DNA from 3 places in the Intestinimonas sp. RTP31139st1_F5_RTP31139_211217 genome. Region 3 is predicted to be linked to each of the others. Evidence: predicted binding sites of a transcription regulator. Region 3 holds the regulator's gene; each other region holds the start of a gene.
What was found. The regulator HrcA, encoded in region 3, represses chaperone genes, less so after heat shock. The targets are predictions, from matches to a motif close to TGTTAGCACTCNNNNNNNNNGAGTGCTAACA.

Region 1 (5,838 bases), on a different contig from region 3:
AAGGCAAAAAGTAATCCGGGCCGCAAGCTGGCCGCTCTGGTCCTCTCCTGCGCTGCGGTGATTTCCGCCGCCGTCGCGGCCCCTATCGTATACGGTTACCAGGAGGGCCTGGCCCAGGCGACAGAGAACGGCCTGTGGGGCTTTGTAGACACCACCGGCAGCGTCGTCGTCCCCATCCGCTATCAGTCGGTCCTGGACTTCACGCTGGGCACCGCCCTGGTCCGCACAAACAATAAAATGGGGCTCATCCGCCAGGACGGCGCCTATCTGCTCCAGCCGGAGTACGACACGCTGGAGAACTTGGGCTACGGGCTGTATCTGGCCCAGAAAGGGGACCAATGGGGCGTGGTGAGCATCCTCGCTTTCCCCGACGGCCAGGGGGGCGAGACATGGGAATTTTATCCCATCGCCTACGATGCCGTCCGGGTGGACCGGGTAGACGGGCTGGATGTTCTGGTCTTCGCCACCGGCGGCGTGGACACGATGGTGTCCCTCTCCAGTCTCCCCTCCCTCATGGCCCAGCGGCAGGTACCTTCCGCCCAGTTCCCGCTGATCAAGGGCCGCCTTCCCTCCTTCTCCGATGTGGGGCCCAGGGACTGGTTCGCCGTATGGGTGGATATCGCCTACAATGTCAGCCTGATGCAGGGTACCGGAAACGGCGCCTTCTCCCCCAACCAGACTCTGACGGTGGCGGAAGCCCTAAAGCTGGCTGCTTTCATGGAGAGCCAGTCCAAGGGGGACAGCTTCCACCTCCAGCCCATCACCGGGACCCCTTGGTATCGCTCTTCTGTCGCCTATTGTGAGGCCAGCGGCGTGATCTCCCCGGGTGAGTTCGACGACTACGAACGCCCCGTTACCCGGGCCGAGATGGCGCGCATCTTTGCCGCCACCACACTGGGCCGCAGCATACCCGAGCGCAACAGCCTGGCGCAGGTCAAGGCATCCGTTCCCGATGTAAAGGCCGGGGATTACGCCGCCGACGCCATTTTCAGCCTGTATGCCAAAGGGATCCTCTCCGGCACCGACGCCGGCCTCACCTTCCGGCCCGCCGACAGCCTCACCCGCGCTGAGGCCGCCGCCATCGTCTCTCGTATGGCCCGTGCCGAGCAGCGCATCACCTTGTGGCCCTCCGCCTACCGCAGCGCCGCGGCCGACACCGCGCCGGAGTCCGCCCCGGCGGTGACAGCGTAACTCTTCCATACATATTTCACGCTCCATTTCCAACACGAAAGGAAGACAAGCCATGAAGCATCTCTTCCTCGTCAACCCCGCCGCCGGGAAGAGGGGCAGCACGGAGGCGTTGCTCCGCCGGGTGGAGGAGGCCTTTTCCCCGCTGGGCCTGGAGCACGAGGTGGTCCTCACCTCTTCCGCAGGAGACGCGGAACAGCTCGCCCGGCGGGCGGCCTGTTCCGGCGGCCCGGTGCGCATCTACGCCTGCGGCGGGGACGGGACCCTCAACGAAGTGGTCAATGGCGCGGCTGGCTACCCCAACGCGGCCGTCACCAATGTGCCGAAGGGGACCGGCAATGACTTTCTGAGGATTTTCGGTGCCAATTACGCCGCCCGTTTCTCCGATCTGGCCGCCCTGTCCAGGGGACCCCAGGCCGCCTTTGATCTGATGGACTGCAACGGTAAGCTGGGCATCGGCGTGATCTGTGCCGGCGTGGACTCCCGGGTGGCCGCCGACGTCCACCGCTATAAGCGCCTCCCGCTGGTCACGGGCCCCGGTGCCTACCTCCTCTCCCTGGGGGTTAACGTCCTCCTCACCGACATCGCCCGCCCCACCGTGGTCCAGGCGGGCCTGGACCGCCTGGAGGAGGAGACCTCTATCATCTGCATCTGCAACGGCCGCTATTATGGCGGCGGATTCATGCCTGTGGGGGACGCACAGCCCGACGACGGCGTGCTGGATATGGTCGTGGTACCCCGGGTGAGCCGCTTTACCTTTTTCCGGCTGGTGGGAGCGTATGCCAAGGGCCGTTATCGCAGCTACCCCGAGGTCATCCGCCACTTCCACGGTCCCGCCTTCTCTTTTTCCTCCCCCGAAGAGCTGGTAGCGGTGATAGACGGCGAAGTGATGCGCGCCAAGTCCTTTACTGTCCGGATCTCAGAGCGCAAGGTCGCCTTTTTCTACCCAGGCGATTTGGATTACCGCGGCGAAAACTAGCACTCTCCCGTTCCGTTTGTGAACAAAAGATGAATTTTTAAAAAATCAACCCCTGTTTTTAAAAAATAGGGGTTGATTTTTTTGGCAAGTCGAGGTATTATCATACTCGAAGTTAGCACTCATATAATTCGAGTGCTAACCCCTTAAATTTGCTAAACACAAAACACATATAAGGAGGAACCTCAAATGAAGCTCAAACCCCTTGCAGATCGAGTCATCATCAAGATGGTGGAGGCCGAGGAGACCACCAAGAGCGGTATCATCCTGACCGGCGCCGCCAAGGAGAAGCCGGAAGTGGCCGAAGTCATCGAAGTGGGCCCCGGCGGAATGGTGGACGGCAAGGAAGTCAAGATGGTGGTCAAGAAGGGCCAGAAGGTCATCACCAGTAAATACGCCGGCACCGAGGTCAAGGTGGACGGCGAGGAGTACACCATCGTGCGCCAGAGCGACATCCTGGCCGTTGTCGAGTAAGCTTTCGTTTTGATCCCAGCATCATATTACAATTTGGAGGTAATACGCTATGTCCAAGCAGATTCTCTACGGCGAGGACGCCCGCCGCGCCCTGGAGCGCGGCGTCAACACCCTGGCCGATACCGTTAAGATCACCCTGGGCCCCAAGGGCCGCAACGTCGTGCTCGACAAGAAGTTCGGCACCCCCCTCATCACCAATGACGGCGTGACCATCGCCAAGGAGATCGAGCTGCCCGATCCCTTTGAGAACATGGGCGCCCAGATCGTCAAGGAAGTCTCCACCAAGACCAACGACGTGGCCGGCGACGGCACCACTACCGCCACCCTGCTGGCCCAGGCCATTATTCGCGAGGGCCTGAAGAATCTGGCTGCCGGCGCCAACCCTATGATCATGAAGAAGGGGATCGCCAGCGCCACCGCCGCCGCCGTGGCCGCCATCAAGGAGAACTCCAAGCCCGTCAACGGCACCGAGGACATCGCCCGCGTGGGCGCCGTCTCTTCCGGCGATGAGACCATCGGCAAGCTGATTGCCGAGGCCATGGAAAAGGTCTCCGCCGACGGCGTCATCACCGTTGAGGAGTCCAAGACCGCCGAGACCTACAGCGAGGTCGTCGAGGGCATGCAGTTCGACCGCGGCTATATCGCCCCCTATATGGTCACCGACACCGAGAAGATGGAGGCCGTTCTGGATGACGCCGCCATCCTCATCACCGACAAGAAGATCTCCAACATCCAGGAGCTGCTGCCCATTCTGGAGCAGGTGGTCCAGTCCGGCAAGAAGCTGCTGATCGTGGCGGAGGATGTGGAGGGCGACGCCCTGAGCACCCTGATCGTCAACAAGCTGCGCGGTACCCTGAACGTCTGCTGCGTGAAGGCGCCCGGCTTCGGCGACCGCCGCAAGGAGATGCTCCAGGATATGGCCATCCTCACCGGCGGCACCGTCATTTCCTCCGACCTGGGCTATGAGCTCAAGGAGGCCACTGCCGATATGCTGGGCCATGCCCGCCAGGTCAAGGTGACCAAGGACAACACCATCATCGTGGACGGCTCCGGCGAGAGCAAGGCCATTAAGGACCGTGTCGCCCAGATCCGCAGCCAGATCGAAGTCACCACTTCCGATTATGACCGTGAGAAGCTCCAGGAGCGTCTGGCCAAGCTGGCCGGCGGCGTGGCCATCATCCGTGTGGGCGCCGCCACCGAGTCCGAGATGAAGGAGAAGAAGCTCCGCATCGAGGACGCCCTGAACGCCACCCGCGCCGCCGTGGAAGAGGGTATCGTGGCCGGAGGCGGTACCGCCTATGTCAACGCCATTCCCGCTGTGGAGAAGCTGCTCAAGACCGCCGAGGGCGACGAGAAGACCGGCGTGGCCATCGTTGCCAAGGCCCTGACCGAGCCCATGCGTCAAATCTCTGCCAACGCCGGCATCGACGGCTCTGTGGTGCTGGAGAAGGTCAAGAACAGCAAGAAGGTGGGCTACGGCTTCAACGCCCTGAGCGAGACCTACGTGGATATGATCTCCGCCGGTATCGTGGACCCCACCAAGGTGACCCGCTCCGCGCTGGAGAACGCCGCCTCCGTGGCTGGCGTGCTGCTGACCACCGAGTCCCTGGTCACCGATAAGCCCGAACCCCCTGCGCCTGCCGCTCCCGCTGCCCCCGACATGGGCGGCATGTACTAAGAGATAGCCGCTGACCCTTGAAATTTCTGGATTTTCCGTAAGTGGTGTGGCTGATTTACACCAAATTTACACCAATTCAGCGCTTAATAGGTAAATACAACCGCCGCTCACGCTAAAGTGAGCGGCGGTTATTCTTCTTTTAGCATTCTTTTGCGCTATCAAGATAATCTAGAATTTGTCCATTCAAACTCTTACGAATTTCTCGCCAGTTAGGAAGGTACTTGTCCATAAGTGTGGCAAACTTCTCATTATGGCTCTTTTCAATTAAATGCATTAGCTCATGTACAATGACATATTCCAAGCACTCTGGTGTCTTTTTTGCCAACTGAAGATTGAACCATACCTTTCGCGTTTTCACATTGCAGGTGCCCCATCGGGTAGTCATATTTTTTATCTGCCATCCATCTGGGTGGAGATCTGAAATTTGTTCCCATTTGGGCAGAACACGCTCGATCTCCGCCTTAAGGATGCATCGATACCATTCGTTTACAAACTTTTCTCGCTGCTCGGTGGTGCTGCCCTCTCGCACAGTGAGAATGGCCTTTTCTCCGTCCAAAATCAAAGAATTTCCCTTATTGCTGTAGTTGACCAGCAAATAATACTGTCGGCCCCATACATACAGCGCCTCACCGGAAACATATTCTCTGGCTGTTTGCCGAGGCTGCTTTTCAAATTTTTCCTGTTGCCGCCGAATCCAGCCAATTTTCGTCCGAATGAACAGTTCAATACTCTCATCACTCAGATTGACCGGGGCAGACACCTCCACATGACCGTCCGGCGGTTTGACATAGAGGTGCATATTTTTGATTGCTTTTTTTGTTACGGACACTTCTATGCCGTTTACCACCATACGCATTAATATTCCTCTTGTTCTACAATAATTTTGAATACACGTTCCACTTCATCCTTGGATTTAAGGATTTTCAGAAGTTCACGCTTGATGCGGCGCTCCTTAACTGGGTCGTTACGGAACCTGTCCATCTTGGAACGAATAACAGCAGCGTGAAGGGCTTCTGCAAGATCGGCATCACAACCAGTATTGTCATACAGCGCTCTCATGGCAGCGCTATGGCGCACTTTTTCAGGGTAGTTCTCATTCTCCTCTGGCTTTGTTACATTACGCGCCAGTTCTATATATTTTTCCAACAATTGTGCATATGTAATGACGCCCTGCTTGCGCTCCAGAATCAGCTGCTCCAGAACGGCAGACATCTTTTCATAGTATTTGGGGTTTAGGACAATCTTCTCGACAACCTTCTTGCGGATGTTATTTTCGATGGCCTCTGCTGCGCTCTCTTGCTCCTTGGACTTATTCCCATCACCCTCCATTTTTTCACGCTGGGCCAAAATAAAATCGAGCAGAGTAAAATCATCAAAATCGCCGATGATACGGGCATCCTCCGCTACAATGTAATTATCGATCAGATATCGCATTCCGGGTTCGTATGCCTTCAGGTCAATAAAATCGCCACTGGAACGACCAATAGTAGCCTTCAGAGCAACATAAAAATTGACCATTTTA
Region 2 (5,838 bases), on a different contig from region 3:
CACCAGTGCTGCGAGGACTTCGCCACCATGCGGAGCATCCCCGGTATGGTGGTCTGCTGCCCTTGCGACGCCAATGAGATGCGTCAGGCCGTCCAGGCCCTGGTGGAGTATGACGGTCCCGCCTACCTGCGTCTTGGCCGGGCCGCCGTGGAGGATGTCACCTCCTCCCTGCCCGGCTACGCCTTCAAGTTGGGCGAGGGCGCGGTGCTTCGGGACGGCGGCGACGTGACCATCGTCGCCGTGGGCGGTATGGTCCAGGAGGCCCTGAAGGCCGCCGACCTCCTGAAAGGCGAAGGGGTGGACGCCCGCGTCATCGATATGCACACCGTCAAGCCGTTGGACGAGGCCCTGGTCCTCAAGGCCGCCAAGGAGACCGGAGCCATTGTCACCACGGAGGAGCACAATATCATCGGCGGTCTCGGCTCCGCCGTGGCCGACTATCTCGCCGGCGTGTACCCGGTGCCGGTGGTGCGCCACGGCGTGAACGATGAGTTCGGTCGTTCGGGCAAGGCCGCCGAGGTCCTAGAGGCCTATGGCCTCACCGCCGTGGGCATCGTGGAGAAGGTCCGGGCCGCCCTGGCGCTGAAGCGGTAACATGAAGCTGGTCTGCCTTGGGGACAGCCTGACCTATGGCTACGGCGTCCCCCGAAGGGACTGCTGGGTCAGCCTGTGCGCGGAGCGGACGGGCCATACGCTGGTGAACCGGGGGATCACCGGCGACACGGCGGGCGGTATGCTCTCCCGTTTTGGCCGGGATGTGCTGAATGAGAGGCCGGACCGTGTGCTCATCATGGGCGGCGCCAACGATATCTTTCTCACCGGCAGCGACCTGCGGGCCAGGGCTGATCTCGGCGCCCTGGTCCACCAGTCGGTCGCCGCTGGCATCCGCCCTATGCTGGGCCTGCCCATCCCCCTTTCTCCCGCCCTGGTCCCACCCCCCTGGACCGAGCTGACGGATTTCTTCGCGCTGGAGCCGGTGTTCCGTGCCTACCGGGACTGGCTGCTCCGCTTTGCCGGGATCTTCCGCATACAGACCGTGGACTTCTCCCTGCCGGCCTTTGCGCCGCCGGAGGGCATGCGGCTGTATCTGGACGGCCTCCACCCCAACCGGGAGGGGCACCGCCTGATGGCGGACGCCCTGTGCGCCGCCCTGCCGCCCATCCATCTCTGAGAAAACCCGGGCGCCTCTGCTGTGGCGCCCGGGTTTTTGCTGCTTTTTTACGAAAAAGGCTTGACTGTAAACCCCCTTCACCCTTTATACTGAGCCTGTCAGGAGGTGTATCCATGAACATCGGCCAGTTGGAAACGGCTCTGGGCATGACCCGGGCCAACATCCGTTTTTATGAAAAAGAGGGGCTGCTCTCCCCCGCCCGCAGTGAAAACGGCTACCGGGACTATACCGGGTCCGATCTGGACATCCTGCGCCGGATCAAGCTCCTCCGCCAGCTCCAGTTCTCCCTGGAGGACATCAGGGCCATGCAGACGGGCGCGCTGGACCTGCCCGCCGCCCTCCGGCAGCAGGAAGCCCGTCTCCAGCGCCAGGCCGACGACCTGGATGCGGCCCGCGCCCTGTGCCGCACCATGGAGGCCGACGGGGTCCAGTACCGGGATCTGAATGCGGGAAAATATTTGGAGGAAATGGTCCGGCTGGAGCAGGGCGGTGTCCGGTTCCAAAGCGTGGAACGGGACGCCCTCCCTACCGTCAACCACCCCTGGCGGCGCTTCTTTGCCCGCTCGCTGGACTTCAGCCTGTGCCGCCTGCTGCTGGACGCCGTGCTGGCCCTGGGTTTTCGGACCACTGCGGGAGACGGGCTGATGTGGGACCTGCTGATGGCCTATCTTACCTGGGGCGTTCAATTCCTGTTGGAGCCTCTGCTGCTGAGCACCTGGGGATTTACCCCGGGCAAGTGGCTTTTCGGTCTGGCCGTCCGGAACGCCGACGGGGGCAAGCTCACCTTTTCCCAGGCCTTTGGGCGGCTGTCCGCCCTATTTGGGCGGGGCGAGGGCTGGGGCATCCCCTTTTATGCGCTCTACCGCAATTATAAAAGCATGCGTGCCCTTGAGGAGGGCGAAGTCCTCCTCTGGGAAGAGACGTGCGCTTACACCATCCGGGACCTGCGCCCGGTGCGGTGGGTGGGTTTTCTGGGCGCGGAGGCCGCCCTTCTGGCCGTATCCCTGCTGCTGGGCCTCCATGTCCTGGTCCCGCCGGTACGCCACCCCCTGACCGTAGCGGAGTTCTCCCGAAACTACAACGCCGCCCTGCGCCGGTACGGCGGGGCTGAGACCTACGTGCTGGACGCTGACGGCGGCTGGGTGAAGGTCGCGCCGGCAGGCACCTATTCCATCGGCCTGTCCGATCCCCCTCCCGCCCTTCAGTACACGCTGGAGGACGGCGTGGTCACCGGCGTGTCCTTTACCACCAGCGCCGCGCCCTCCTTTCTGAACTCCAACGACAGCCTGGCACTGTTCTCCCTGCTCGCCCTCCTGCCCGCTCAGCCCGAAGTGGGGCTTCACAACTGGTATTTTGCCAGCCGTGATACAACGTCCCAGTTCGGCGGAAGCTTTGAGGATTTCTCCTTCACCAGATACGGTCTCACCATCACCAACCGGGTGGACTACAGCGGCTATGAGGCGGTCGGCGAGCACTACCTGCTTCCCATCGAGGGGCAGACGCAGACCTTCCGCCAGACCTTCTCCATCACCGCAGCGGGATAATTTGTAAACAATTCTTGAACCCTCTTGCAATTTTCTATACGAAGGATTATGATAGTTTAGCACTCCAAGAGAAAGAGTGCTAAACTATCGTTTTTTATTCTCTTATCTTTTTCATACGGAGGCTTGACTTATGGCAAAGAAACAGTTCAAGGCGGAATCCAAGCGGCTTTTGGATCTGATGATCAACTCCATCTATACCCACAAGGAGATTTTCCTCCGGGAGCTCATCTCCAACGCCAGCGACGCGGTGGACAAGCTGGCCTACCGGTCCCTCACCGACGATCAGGTGGGACTCTCCCGCTCCGACTTCAAGATCACCCTGATCCCGGACCGGGACGCGCGCACCCTCACCGTCTGTGACAACGGCATCGGCATGACCCGGGACGAGATGGAGCAGAATTTGGGCACCATCGCCCGCAGCGGCTCTCTCCAGTTCAAGCAGGAGATGGCCGCCAAGGAGGGGGAAAACCAGGACGTGGCCGACATCATCGGCCAGTTCGGCGTGGGCTTCTACTCCGCCTTCATGGTGGCCGACCAGGTGACGGTGATCTCCAGAGCCTACGGCAGCGACGAGGCCTGGAAGTGGGAATCCGCCGGGGCCGACGGCTACACCATGACCCTCTGCGAGCGGGAGGCTGCCGGTACCGACGTGATCCTCCACATCAAGCCCGACACCGAGGACGATGACTACGACCAGTACCTCCAGCAGTACCGGCTGGACAGCTTGGTAAAAAAGTATTCCGACTATATCCACTACCCCATCGTCATGGAGATGGAGCATTCCCACATGAAGCCCAAGCCGGAGGATGCCGGGGAGGATTACAAGCCCGAGTATGAGACGGTGAAGGAGTGGGAGACCCTCAATTCCATGGTGCCCCTGTGGCAGCGCCCCAAGAGCGAGGTGACGACCGAGGAGTACAACACGTTTTATAAGGAGAAGTTCGGCGACTGGGAAGACCCCCTGGCGGTCGTCCACGTGTCCGCCGAGGGACAGGTGGAGTACAAGGCCCTCCTGTTCATTCCCGCTCACGCACCCTTCAACTACTACAGCCGCGACTATGAAAAGGGCCTCCAGCTCTACTCCTCCGGCGTGCTCATCATGGACCGGTGCGCCGACCTGGTCCCCGACCACTTCAGTTTCATCCGGGGCGTGGTGGACTCCCCCGACCTCTCCCTCAACATCTCCCGTGAGATGCTCCAGCATACCCGGGTCCTCCAGGTCATCTCCGGCAACCTGGAGAAGAAAGTGAAGGCCGAACTTCTGAAGCTCCAGAAAGACGACCGTGAAAAATATGAGCAGTTCTATTCCGCCTTCGGCCGTCAGCTCAAGTACGGCGTGGTCTCCGACTACGGCGCCCATAAGGATATGCTCAAGGATCTGCTCCTCTTCTGGTCCTCCCGCGAGGGCAAGAATACCTCCCTGGCCGAGTACGCAGCGCGCATGGCGGAGGACCAGCCATCCATCTACTTCCTCTGCGCCGAGAGCGTGGAGAAGGCCGCCAAGCTACCTCAGGCCGAGCGCGTGCTGGACAAGGGGTATGAGATCCTCTACCTCACTGACGAGGTGGACGAGTTTGTCATGAACACCCTCTCCGAGTGGGACGGCAAGCCCTTCAAGAACGTCTGCGACGACGACGCCCTCCCTGAGAGCGACGAAGAGAAGGCCCAGGCCGAAAAAAAGGCCGAGGAAAACAAGGATGTGCTGGACTTCGTCAAGGAGACCCTGGGCGAGAGGATCAAGGAGGTCCGCATCTCCAAGATCCTCAAGTCCGCCCCCGTCTGCATGAGCGCCGACGGCCCCGTATCCCTGGAAATGGAGAAGTATTTCCAGCGTGTGGATCCCCAGGCCGCCAAGGAGATGAAGGCAGGCCGGGTACTGGAGCTCAACCCCGACTCCGGCGCCTTTGCCGCCCTCCGCGCCGCTCTGGAGGGGGACAAGGAGCGGGCCAGGACCTATGCCGAGCTTCTCTATGATCAGGCCCTTCTTATCGCCGGACTCCCACTGGAAGACCCCGCCGCTTATACGGAGCTGGTCTGTTCTCTGATGCAATAAAAGAATGTTACCCGGGTCCCCAGGGCGGCCTATTACCGCCCCGGGGACTTTTATCAATTTGCACAAAATAAATGGTGCTACCAATTTGTTTTCTGTATAATTTACTTTGCACACCAAAAATAGCTTCAAACGAAAGCATTTCTTATTTCTAACTTTAGTTATCCTGCCCATTGCGCCCCCATGCCCCCCGTGTTATACTCAGCGTGTCACAAGGAGGTGCCCTATATGGTCATTGAGACAAAGTTTGATTCCATTGCTGAGATTGCAGGACTGCAGCGCATGGCGCAGACGGTGGATGAGCAGGTGCTGCTCCGCGCTCCCCAGAGCAATATTCTGGTGGACGCCAAGTCCTTCCTGGGCCTTTTTACGCTGGATTTTTCCAAGCCGGTGGAGGTCGTTACCGATTCCGTATATGTGATCCGTCAGCTGGAGATCGCCAGCCGCAGGAAAGCCGCTGTGCGGTAACGTCTTCCGCCCCTCAGCCGTCCGGCGGTTCACGCCGGTCATCTTGATTTTGAAAGGAGGCCATGCTCCATGGTCATTCCGGTGCAGTTTGAGTCTATTGAGGAGATCCGCGCCATACAGCGCCTGGCCTGTGCGGCCGACGAGGACGTGTTCCTCCACTCTCCCGATAACGCCATCATGGTGGACGCCAAGTCTTTTATCGGCCTCTTCACCCTGGATTTTTCCAAGCCGGTGAATGTGGTCACAGAGTCGCCTTATGTCATCCATCAGCTCACCTGCCGCAAGGCTTGACCCGGCGCCGCGCTTCTCCACAGATAAAAACGGACGCCTGCCCACCGGGGCAGACGTCCATTTTTTATTCCTCTCTCCCATCGTCCGCCAGCGGCCGCCGCCGGTGATCCTGCGGCTCCCAGGCGGGCAGGGGCAGACGCTGCATGGCCGAAAAGACCTTTTCCCGCAGGTCCGGGTACTCCTTTGACAGGCTGTGGATCAGCTCCTTGACCTCCTGCCGCTTGGTGTAGCCGTCGGCGGGACAGGGATTGAACACCACGGGCAGATGCTCCCGCTCCGCCGCTTTGCGGAGCATCCACTCTCCGCAGTAAAGC
Region 3 (5,838 bases):
TATACTGGCTCTTTACGGCCTCGCGATCCCCCCGGCCCTCGCCTCCAAACGCCGGATCGTCGGTGTTGAACAGGCAGGTATACGCGCCCGCCGCCGGCACGCCCACACAGTAGCCCGTCCGATCTACAGGCGAGAAGTTGCACACCACCACCAGCGCGTTCCCCTTCTTATCCCTGCGGAGGAAGGAAATGGTGTTGGCCTGGCTGTCATCGGCATAAATCCACTCAAAGCCCTCCCAGGAGAAATCCTCCTCCCACAGCGGGGCCTGCGCCAAATAAAAGTGGTTGGCCGCCTGGAAGAAGGCCTGGGTCTTGCGGTTAATCTCATTGTCCAGCAGGTGCCAGTCCAGTGAATATTCAAAGTGCCACTCGTTCCACTGTCCAAACTCGCTGCCCATCATCAGCAGCTTTTTGCCCGGATGGGTGAGCATGTAGGCATAAAAGGCCCGCACACCGGCGAACTTCTCCTCATAGCTCCCCGGCATCTTGTTGAGGAGCGAGCCCTTCATGTGCACCACCTCGTCGTGGGAAAGGGGCAGGATAAAGTTTTCGGAAAAGGCGTACAGGAACGAAAAGGTGATATCCTTATGGTTGAACTGGCGGAAGTAGGGGTCCATCTTCATGTAGTGGAGGACATCGTTCATCCATCCCATGTTCCACTTCAGGTTGAAGCCCAGGCCGCCTTCAGAGACCGGATGAGATACCTTGGGCCAGGCGGTGGACTCCTCCGCGACCATCAGCACATCGTCATGGGCGGCGAAGACCCGCTCATTGAGCTTCTGCAGGAAATCCACGGCCTCCAGGTTCTCATTGCCGCCGTGGATATTGCGGACCCACGCTCCGTCCTTGCGGCCATAGTCAAGATACAGCATGGAGGCTACGGCGTCTACCCTCAATCCGTCGATGTGAAACATTTCCAGCCAGAAGAGGGCCGAAGAGTAGAGGAAGGAGCGGACTTCGTTCCTCCCATAGTCAAAGACACGGGTACCCCAGTCGGCGTGTTCTCCCTTGCGCAGATCGGCATATTCATAGCAGGGCTGTCCGTCAAACTCATAGAGTCCGAAGGCGTCCTTCGGGAAGTGGGCGGGTACCCAGTCCAGAATCACGCCCACACCGGCCTGGTGGAGCTGGTCGATGAGATACATCAGGTCGTCGGGTGTGCCAAAGCGGCTGGTGGCCGCAAAATATCCGGTACACTGATAGCCCCAGGAGTCGTCCAGCGGATGCTCGGTGATGGGCAACAGCTCCACATGGGTAAAACCCATCTCCTTTACATATGGGACTAAGTATTGAGCAATGTCCCGATAGGAGAGGAACTCCCCCTCCCCTGTTCTGCGCCAAGACCCCAAATGGATCTCATAGATATTCAGCGGTCTGTGGTAGACCGGGTTGTTCTTCCGGTACTCCAGCCAGGCCCCGTCCCCCCACCGGTATTCCCCCAGCTCATAGAGCTTGGAGGCCGTGCCGGGCCGGGTCTCGGCGTGGAAGGCGTAGGGATCGGCCTTGAGAAGGACGCGCCCGTCCGCGGCTTCCACCGCATACTTATAGATGTCATACCGCTGGAGCCCGGGCACAAAGGCCTCCCAGATTCCCCCGCCCAGCAGGTGCATGGGGCCCCGCTCCGCCTCCCAGCCGTTGAAGTCCCCCACTACCGACACCTTTGCCGCATGGGGCGCCCAGACCCGGAACACATAGCCCGGGATGCCTTCACGCTCCTCCTGATGGGAACCCATGTACTCCCACGCCCGAAGGGCCTCTCCGGCGGCATACTCCTTTATCATTTGCTCCGTCCGGCTGTCCGCCGGAGGGTACTTTTTTGGGCTTTCCATGGCACACGCCTCATTTCATTGGTATATTTATCCAAATTTTAAAAAAATTTTGTCTCATGTGTTGTCATTACGGCTAATTGCTTAATTTTTTTGTTCCATATATTTGTATGAATTATACAACACAAACCTTTATCCGTCAAGGCGCAGGTCGCCGCGAATCGTAAATTCTGCACATAAAGTTTCTCAGCTTTTTGTAAGATCGGCATACAGCGCCCACCAAGAGAAAGGCGCCCGCCGGGATTTTATGTCCCGGCGGGCGTCTTTATACCGCTTATCCTGCCATAAATAACTGTTTCACGAACTTTGCAAAGATTCCGGGCAGGGTCAGGCGTTCCACAGCCTGGTCGGCCACCAGGGGGATCACCTGCCGCTCCTGTCCCCCCACGGAAACCACCATCTCTCCCAGTTTCTGTCCCTGTTCCACCGGGGCCTCCACATTGTCCGTCAGTCGAAGCTCCGTGGTCACCTCATTGAGTTCATTCCGGTCCACCAGAATCCGGCTGCCCTGTCCCAGAATGGGCTGCACCTGATCCAGGGTACCCAGGGACACCTCCACTGGCGGGATGGCCGCGTCCGGCTGGATATCCAACAGGGTATAGTTGGCAAAGCCGAAGTTCAGAAGGGATTTGGCGCTTTCAAACCGCTGGGCGGAGGTGGGGGACTTCATCACCACGGCGATCAGTTCCATTCCGTCCCGCTCGGCAGTGGCGGACAGGCAGTAGAGAGCGGAGTCGGTGGAGCCGGTCTTCAGCCCCGTACAGCCCTCATAGAATCGCACCAGCTTGTTGGTGTTGGCCAGTTGGAACTGTCCGTCCCGGATGGTGTCCATCCAGATGGTGGTGTACTCCCGGATCTTGGCGTGGCCGATCAGCGCCCGACTCATCAATGCGATATCATAGGCGGAGGTGAGATGTCCCGCCGCCGGAAGGCCCGTACAGTTGAGGAAATTGGTATCCTCCATCCCCAACTCGTGGGCACGCTGGTTCATCCTCTCCACAAAGGCGGACTCACTGCCGGCCAGGTGTTCGGCCAGAGCCACGGCGGCATCGTTGCCCGACACCACGGCGACTGCCTTGAGCATGTCGTCCACCGTCATTTGCTCCCCCTCTTTGAGGTAGACCTGTGACCCTCCCATGGAGGCGGCGCGGGCGGAGACGGTAACCATATCGTCCAGCTTGAGCCGCCCCGAGTCGATGGCCTCTATCACCAGCAGCAGTGTCATCACCTTGGTCACACTGGCGGGCTCCAGCTTGTCGTGGGCGTGGTCCTCATAGAGGACGGTGCCCGTCTCCTTCTCCATCAGGACGGCGGACCCTGCCTCGGTCTCCGGAGCGCCGGTGACGGCGGCGGCGGGCAGGACCAGCAGACAGGCGCATAGAAATGCCGCGAGAATTCGTTTCATAGTTGGTCTTCTCCTCCATCATCGAAGTTACTACGAAAAGGATGTGGAGGAAGCGGGCCTTCTATACTGGAAGAAATTTTATTTCAGACACCGCCCCGCAATTGCGGCGCTGTCCCAGGGCAGAGCAGGCGGGGGCGCATCGGAGAGGCGGTCCAGGGGCCCGGCCGATCGCAAGGGAGCCCCGCGCCGGTCGGGCGCTCTCCTCTTTTCCGATACGCCCTAGAGCTCCATCTTCATCATGATATCGGAGAGCGCAAAGGCCACGTTGTCGTGGGCCTCGTAGCGGAAACCGAAGCTTTCATATACATGGAGGGCCGCTTTCAGACTGTGGTGGGAGGTGAGGACCAGGGTATGTACCCCCAGTTCCCGGGCCGCGTCGATGGTTGCACGCATCAGAGCCTTGCCGATTCCACGGTTGCGCCAGGGCGCCTTCACCCCAAATTTGAAGGGCTCCGCCACGCCGTCCCGGAAGAGCTCCAGCATCATCATTCCCACGATCTCTTCCCCCGCCCGGGCCAGAAAGATGCGCCCGCCGCCTGCCAGCACCCGTTCCGGATGCTCCAACTGTTCCAGGTCTGCCGGCTCCAGAATGTCGTTTTCCTCCAGCCAGGGCAGAGAGATCGCCAACAGCTCCGGCTTATATCGGTCCTCGTAGTCGATAATGACAAATTCCTCTGACATATGCTCCCCCACTTTCGCCGTTTTACCCATTTTACCACACTCCCCCCCTTTTGGCAATTCCGCTGGCAATCAAATCCCGCTTTTGCAAGCATAAATCCGGGATTTTTCGTTCACATTTAATTTACATCCTTTGCTATTGACTTTTTTTCCGGGTAGTGGTAGATTTACATTAGCACTCAGAGATGTTGAGTGCTAAGATTTTAAACATACTGAGATTGGAAAAGAAGGTGAGCGCGGTATGGACCTGAGCGACCGGAAGAAAAAAATCCTCCGCGCCATCATCGAAAACTATATCGAGACGGCGGAGCCTGTGGGCTCCAAGGCCGTGGCCTCCACGCCCGGCCTGAACGTCTCCTCGGCCACTGTCCGCAACGAGATGGCGGACCTGGAGGAGCTGGGCCTGCTGGAGCAGCCCCATACCTCCGCAGGGCGGATCCCCTCCCCCAAGGGCTACCGCATCTATGTCAACGAGCTGATGGACGATTACCGCCTGTCGGTCCAGGAGACCAGGCGGCTCAATGAGGCGCTTCACCTGAAGATGCGGGAGCTGGACCAGGTCATTGACCAGGCCGGGCGGGTGGTCTCCCAGCTCACCCGGTATCCCGCCTTTGCCCTGGCCGACCGGGCCAGCAAGGTCACCATCCAGCGCTTTGACCTTCTGATGGTCGCCAGCGACTCCTTCATCATCGTGGTGATGACCGATACCAATGTGGTGCGCAACCGGCTGGTCAGGCTGCCCGCCGATCTCTCGGAGGCACAGCTTCAGCTTTTGAATACCCTTTTGAACACTACCTTTACCGGTCTCACGCTGGATGAGATCACCCCTGAGCTGATGCGGGTGGCCTCCCACGCGGCCGGTGAGGCCTATGGGCTCATCTCCCTGGTGGTGTCCTTCGCCATCGACGTGCTGGAGAGCCTGGAGCAGCGCACCGTCCATACGGCGGGCATCGCCAGTCTGCTCTCCCACCCCGAGTACCAGAGTCTGGATCGGGCCGCCCCTCTCATGAGCTACCTCAGCGAGGACCAGGACGCAGGACGCTTCCCCATGCCTCAGGCCGACCCCATGGAGATTCTCATCGGGCCCGAAAACGTGGCGGACGCCCTGAAAGACACCAGTGTGGTGGTGGCAAGCTACGAGATCGGCGACGGCATGCGAGGGGTCATCGGCGTGGTGGGCCCCACCCGGATGGACTACGCCAAGATCACCGCGCGCCTTGCGTATTTCGCCTCCGGCCTCACCCGCCTCTTCGGAACGGGCGAGCTCCCTCCGGCGGACGACGGCGCCAAGGAAAAATAGGAGGAAACACCTTGAGTAAAAAGGATCAGAAAAAGGACCCCATCCAAGAGTCTCCCGCAGAACACGCACAGGCCCAGCCCTCAGCGGAGGCTGACTGTACGCCGGAGGCTGAGACTGCCCCCGATCCCCTGGTGGAGGAGCTGGAAGCCTTGAAAAACGAGCTGGCGGAAAAAGAGAGCAAATATCTGCGTCTGGCCGCTGAATATGATAACTTCCGGAAGCGGTCCCAGAAGGAGAAGGAATCCGCCTATGCCGACGCCAAAACCGACGCGGTATCCGCTTTCCTTCCCGTCTATGATAATCTGGAGCGCGCCCTCAAGCAGGAGACCTGTGACGAGGCCTACGCCAAGGGTGTGGAGATGACCATGACCGGGTTGAAGGAGATCATGACCCGGCTGGGCATCGAAGAGATTCCCGCCCTGGGGCAGCCCTTTGACCCCTCGCTTCACAACGCCGTGATGCATGTGGAGGACGAAAGCGCCGAAGAGAACACCGTCGTGGAGGTCTTTCAGGCCGGCTTCCGGCTGGGGGAAAAGGTCATCCGGTTCGCTATGGTAAAGGTGGCCAACTAGAGATGCCAGGGTCCCCCGGAACAGGCGGAAGACGCCGTTCCAGTTGAATTTGTAAAGC

Region 1: ABUA09_RS09855 (co-chaperone GroES) is a predicted target of HrcA. The motif match lies at 2,278-2,308, and genes of this name have one in related genera.
Region 2: htpG (molecular chaperone HtpG) is a predicted target of HrcA. The motif match lies at 2,770-2,800, and genes of this name have one in related genera.

What each region holds. Positions count from the first base shown of each region.
Region 1 covers NZ_JBCOAQ010000013.1:24,021-29,858, forward strand. The annotation lists gene ABUA09_RS09840 (THUMP domain-containing class I SAM-dependent RNA methyltransferase) at 1-14, shown strand, start outside; gene ABUA09_RS09845 (WG repeat-containing protein) at 1-1,191, shown strand, start outside; gene ABUA09_RS09850 (diacylglycerol/lipid kinase family protein) at 1,244-2,167, shown strand; gene ABUA09_RS09855 (co-chaperone GroES) at 2,354-2,638, shown strand; gene groL (chaperonin GroEL) at 2,688-4,316, shown strand; gene ABUA09_RS09865 (M48 family metallopeptidase) at 4,456-5,172, opposite strand; gene ABUA09_RS09870 (hypothetical protein) at 5,172-5,838, opposite strand, start outside.
Region 2 covers NZ_JBCOAQ010000021.1:47,286-53,123, forward strand. The annotation lists gene ABUA09_RS12405 (transketolase family protein) at 1-594, shown strand, start outside; gene ABUA09_RS12410 (GDSL-type esterase/lipase family protein) at 596-1,171, shown strand; gene ABUA09_RS12415 (MerR family transcriptional regulator) at 1,285-2,715, shown strand; gene htpG (molecular chaperone HtpG) at 2,846-4,768, shown strand; gene ABUA09_RS12425 (hypothetical protein) at 4,994-5,233, shown strand; gene ABUA09_RS12430 (hypothetical protein) at 5,303-5,524, shown strand; gene ABUA09_RS12435 (tRNA lysidine(34) synthetase) at 5,589-5,838, opposite strand, start outside.
Region 3 covers NZ_JBCOAQ010000018.1:36,948-42,785, reverse strand. The annotation lists gene glgB (1,4-alpha-glucan branching protein GlgB) at 1-1,828, opposite strand, end outside; gene ABUA09_RS11610 (D-alanyl-D-alanine carboxypeptidase family protein) at 2,100-3,230, opposite strand; gene ABUA09_RS11605 (GNAT family N-acetyltransferase) at 3,450-3,941, opposite strand; gene hrcA (heat-inducible transcriptional repressor HrcA) at 4,150-5,208, shown strand; gene grpE (nucleotide exchange factor GrpE) at 5,220-5,780, shown strand.